Regions from separate parts of the Vibrio sp. 03_296 genome, predicted to be linked through region 2. Evidence: predicted binding sites of a transcription regulator. Region 2 holds the regulator's gene; the other holds the start of a gene.
What was found. The regulator CRP, encoded in region 2, controls carbon source genes, mostly activating them, when cyclic AMP is high. The targets are predictions, from matches to a motif close to TGTGANNNNNNTCACA.
Positions count from the first base shown of each region.

Region 1: the regulator CRP is predicted to act here: its motif matches at 1,545-1,560, upstream of udp (uridine phosphorylase).

Region 1 is NZ_NPKW01000149.1:48,304-50,717, forward strand. It holds gene CIK04_RS20850 (DUF1887 family protein) at 1-583, shown strand, start outside; gene udp (uridine phosphorylase) at 693-1,451, opposite strand; gene CIK04_RS20860 (zinc/cadmium/mercury/lead-transporting ATPase) at 1,703-2,414, opposite strand, start outside.
Region 2 is NZ_NPKW01000127.1:12,109-14,522, reverse strand. It holds gene CIK04_RS15570 (DUF1338 domain-containing protein) at 1-725, shown strand, start outside; gene crp (cAMP-activated global transcriptional regulator CRP) at 837-1,469, opposite strand; gene CIK04_RS15560 (phosphoribulokinase) at 1,712-2,414, opposite strand, start outside.

The sequences.
Region 1 (2,414 bases), on a different contig from region 2:
GACGACATGCCGCAAAGAGCAAAAGCTGGATGTAGAGTTATCTGAAAAGCAGCAAGGCTATCGCGAGCTGAATATGCTGCTAGCAGATTTGGTGGAAGCGCAGATCGCCACTTACGAAAACGGCATTCTTACCTTTGCCAATGAAGACGCTCGTCGTTTCTCTAATGGTGAATGGTTAGAGACACTGGTTCACAGCACCGTCAAACAGATCCAAGATGATATGCCCACCATTCAAGACCACTCGCTCAATGTTCAGGTCTATCGTCAACTTGGCGAGCGTGAAGTGCGTAATGAGCTTGATGTCGCCTCTGTGGTTAACAATAAACTGCACATCATCGAATGTAAGACGAAGGGCATGCGTGACGACGGTGACGATACACTTTATAAGCTTGAATCACTGCGTGATCTACTCGGTGGCCTACAGGCAAGAGCCATGTTGGTGAGCTTCCGTCCACTGCGTCACAACGATATTACCCGTGCAGAGGATCTTGGCTTAGCGCTGATCGGCCCAGATGAATTGAAAGATTTGAAAAAGCATCTCACAGATTGGTTTGCACAAGCAGGTGGTAGCGACGGGATCTAATTCCCGTCTTGCTTGAAAGAGGCTTAACGGCCCACTTGCTTTTGAACCGACAAACAAAAACCCCGAAGCCACTGCCTCGGGGTTTCTTTATTCAATCAGCGTAATGCGATTACAGCATTTTACGTGCAGACTCAACAACCACTTTGATAGAGCGAGCTTCTGTCTCTTTTAGCGTTGCGTGATCTGGGATCTCTTTTTGTGTGCGGTTGATGATAACACCCGCAACACAACCCGCGCGTAGGCCAGAACTTGCACACATGGTCAACAACGTCGCTGATTCCATTTCAAAGTTCAGTACGCCCATTTCCTGCCACTCTTTCATCGAACCTTGGAAACGGCTCACTACGCGACCAGTAAAGGTGTCGTAACGCTCTTGACCTGGGTAGAAGGTATCACTTGACGCAGTAACACCGGTGTGAACCGTTGCGCCACTCTCTTGCGCTGCCGCTTTCATTGCCGTTGCCACGTCAAAGTCAGCCACTGCTGGGAACTCCATTGGCGCAAAGTGCAAGCTCGCACCATCAAGACGAACAGAACCTGTCGTTACGATCATGTCACCCACGTTAACATGCGGCTGGATCGCACCCGTTGTACCAACACGTAGGAAAGTACGCACACCCAATTGAGCCAACTCTTCAACCGCAATAGAAGTAGAAGGACCGCCGATACCCGTTGAACAAACAACCACTGGTTTGCCATCTAGCTCTGCACGGTACAAGGTGTACTCACGATGGCTAGCTAGAAATACTGGGTTTTCCATTTCTTCAGCAATTTTTTGTACACGCGCAGGATCGCCTGGGATGATCGCTAGCGTTGCACCGTTAAGATCTGCTTCAGTAACACCTAAGTGGAAAACAGCTTGAGACATAAGTCACTCCTTATTGCGGCTTACTTGAAAATAAGCTCAGATAAATTTGTAGGGGTCTAAAAATGCACTTTACTCAACCTCCTCATAACTTGGAGTGATCATTGTCACAATGAAAGAATGTAACAAAAACTTATTACCTAGAAAAACCGGTTTGCATCACACTTTGTCTGCAATTTTCAGCCAAATTGCATAAGAAATGCCAACAAAAAGCCCGCATCATAAATGCGGGCCCTATAGATTCACACCGTCTATTATTCATTTAAGGAACGGAATCTTAACAATCGCAGTGCATTTAGTGTGACCAATGCCGTTGCGCCACTGTCCGCTAATACCGCCACCCATAGCCCTGTGATGCCTAGCAAACTGGTGACAAGAAACACCCCTTTTAGACCCAATGACAACGCGACATTTTGACGAATGATGCTCATGGTTGCGCGTGAGAGCTCTATCATGCTTGGCAACTCAACCAAGCGATTATGCGTAAGCGCAGCATCCGCCGTTTCAAGGGCGACATCGGTTCCTCCGCCCATGGCGATACCAATACTCGCCGCTTTCATGGCTGGCGCATCGTTGATGCCATCTCCGACCATGGCAACGGTTTTGCCTGCGGCAAACTGCTCCACATAGTGCACTTTGTCTGCTGGCAATAAGCTCGCTTGGTAATCAATGCCAATCTGCTGAGCGATGGCTTGAGCACTGCGAGGGTTATCACCTGTCAACATCACCGCAGAAACGCCCAGTTTACCTAGCGCGACCACCGCTTGAGCTGCGTCTTTGCGCAATGTATCTTGCCATGCGATGAGCCCAATGGCTTCACTATCATGACGCACAATCACCACGGTTTTCCCTTGCCCTTCTAAGCGGACAAATTCTCTTTCTAATTGCAAGGAGAGTGGAAACTGGGCTCGCGAAGGGGCCACCAGCTCGACACTTTTGCCATCAACGAAACCGGAAACGCCCGCC
Region 2 (2,414 bases):
CAAAAGTTCATCAACTGCTTGAAGAAGACGAGCCATTGATTAACGACCACATCGCTTTGCGCACATTTAATGTTGCTCCGCTGGGTATTGAGACGCTCGCTAAGCCATTTCTAGCCCTTGGCTATGTGGCGTGTGGTGATTACCTGTTTAAGAGCAAAAAGTTGATTGCCAAGCACTTTGAGCATCCCGACCCGACCCAACCTAAAGTGTTTATCAGCGCGCTCAAAGTGGATGAATGCTCGGAGGCGTTGCAAGCCATCGTCGAAAAATTGGTGGCGCAAGTCGACGCTTCTCGCCTAGAGGACTGTGCATTTTTACACGGTGGTCGCTTATGGGAGCTGTCGTTTGCTGATTACCAAACCCTAGCACAAGAAAGTGAATACGCGTCTTGGTTGGCGGCTCATGGCTATGGTGCCAATCACTTTACCGTCAGTGTTAATCAGCTCAAGGCGTTGGACTCGGTTAAAGGCGTGAATGATCACTTACGCAACGCAGGTTTTGTCATTAACGAAGTGGGTGGTGAAGTCAAAGGCTCGCCAGAGGTGTTGCTCGAGCAATCCTCGACCATGGCCGACAAAGTGGCGGTGCACTTTAGCGAGGGCAGTGAAATCGTTCCTGGTGGTTTCTACGAATTCGCCAAGCGTTACCCGATGGACAACGGTGAGCTTTACCCAGGGTTTGTAGAAGCTTCTGCCGATAAGATTTTCGAAAGCACTAATGGTTAACAGAAGCGGTTAACAGAGTCGCTCACGGCTCTCAATTGCCGTCTCTGTGAAACAAAAAAGCCACTCATGTTGCCATGAGTGGCTTTTGAAACTGTTCATCGCTAATGGAAATTAACGAGTACCGTAAACAACGATAGTCTTGCCATGTGCAGAAATCAGGTTTTGCTCTTCGAGCATCTTCAAGATACGACCTACTGTCTCACGAGAACAGCCAACGATTTGACCGATTTCTTGACGAGTGATCTTGATCTGCATGCCATCTGGGTGTGTCATCGCATCTGGTTGTTTAGCAAGATTCAATAGCGTCTGAGCGATACGACCAGTTACGTCTAGGAATGCCAAGTCACCCACTTTTTGGCTGGTCACTTGCAGACGGCTTGCCATCTGAGCAGATAGACGCATCAGGATGTCAGGGTTTACCTGAATTAGCTGACGGAATTTCTTGAATGAGATTTCCGCGACTTCACAAGGAGATTTTGCGCGAACCCAAGCGGTACGCTCTTGGCCTTCTTCAAACAGGCCTAATTCACCAATAAAGTCACCTTGATTTAGGTAAGAAAGGATCATTTCTTTACCTTCTTCATCCTTAATCAGTACCGCAACAGAACCTTTTACGATGTAGTAAAGTGTTTCTGCTTTTTCGCCCGCATGAATTAGCGTGCTTTTTGATGGGTACTTATGAATATGACAGTGTGAAAGAAACCACTCTAGTGTTGGATCGGTTTGAGGTTTACCTAGAACCATAATATCTCACTTCCTCTGCAGGGTACGCTTGCCGCTATCCGTATTTTAGCGAAGCCTTAATCTTGGCTTCCTAGAATAAGAGCTGTTAACTAAGGCTGCAAGCTATCTTGTGTTTCGGTTTGAAATAGTATCCTTTTTCGAAAACGATTTCTTGATTTTAATCGTGCCGAGTATCGGATTTTTTAAGCAAAACTGTGCACATGATCACGGTATGAAAAGTAATCGCTCTCTGTGCTGGGTTTTTATCCAATTTTGCCCGTTTCAATCAATTGTTGCAGGATAGGCTGCACAATTAATTCCATAGCAAAACTCATTTTTCCTCCCGGCACCACAAGGGTGTTGTGGCGTGACATGAACGAGCCATCGATCATCGCCAGTAGGTATGGAAAATCAACGTTTTTGATTCCTCTAAGACGAATCACCACAAAGCTTTCATCAAGGCTTGGGATGCCTTTGGCGTTGAGCGGATTGGAGGTATCGACCGTTGGGACTCGCTGAAAGTTGATGTGAGTACGAGAAAATTGCGGTGTGATGTAATTCAGATAGTCGTCCATTGAGCGCACAATCGAATCCATCACAGCCTCGCGTGAATGACCGCGATCACGGGTGTCACGGACGTATTTTTGAATCCACTCTAAGTTGACGATCGGTACCATGCCTATCAAGAAATCGACGTGTTGCGCGACATTCACTTCGCCATCCACGACGCCACCGTGCAGCCCTTCATAAAACAGCACATCGGTATTTTCGGGTAGCTTTTGCCATGGGGTAAAAGTGCCGGGCATTTGGTTGTAGGGTACCGCTTCGTCAAAAGTGTGCAGATAGCGGCGCACTTCACCAGTGCCAGATTTACCGTATTGGCGGAAAAATTCGCCTAGAGCTGGGAAATCGTTGGCTTGAGGGCCAAAATAGCTGATATGACGGCCTTGTTCTTTTGCCTTGCGA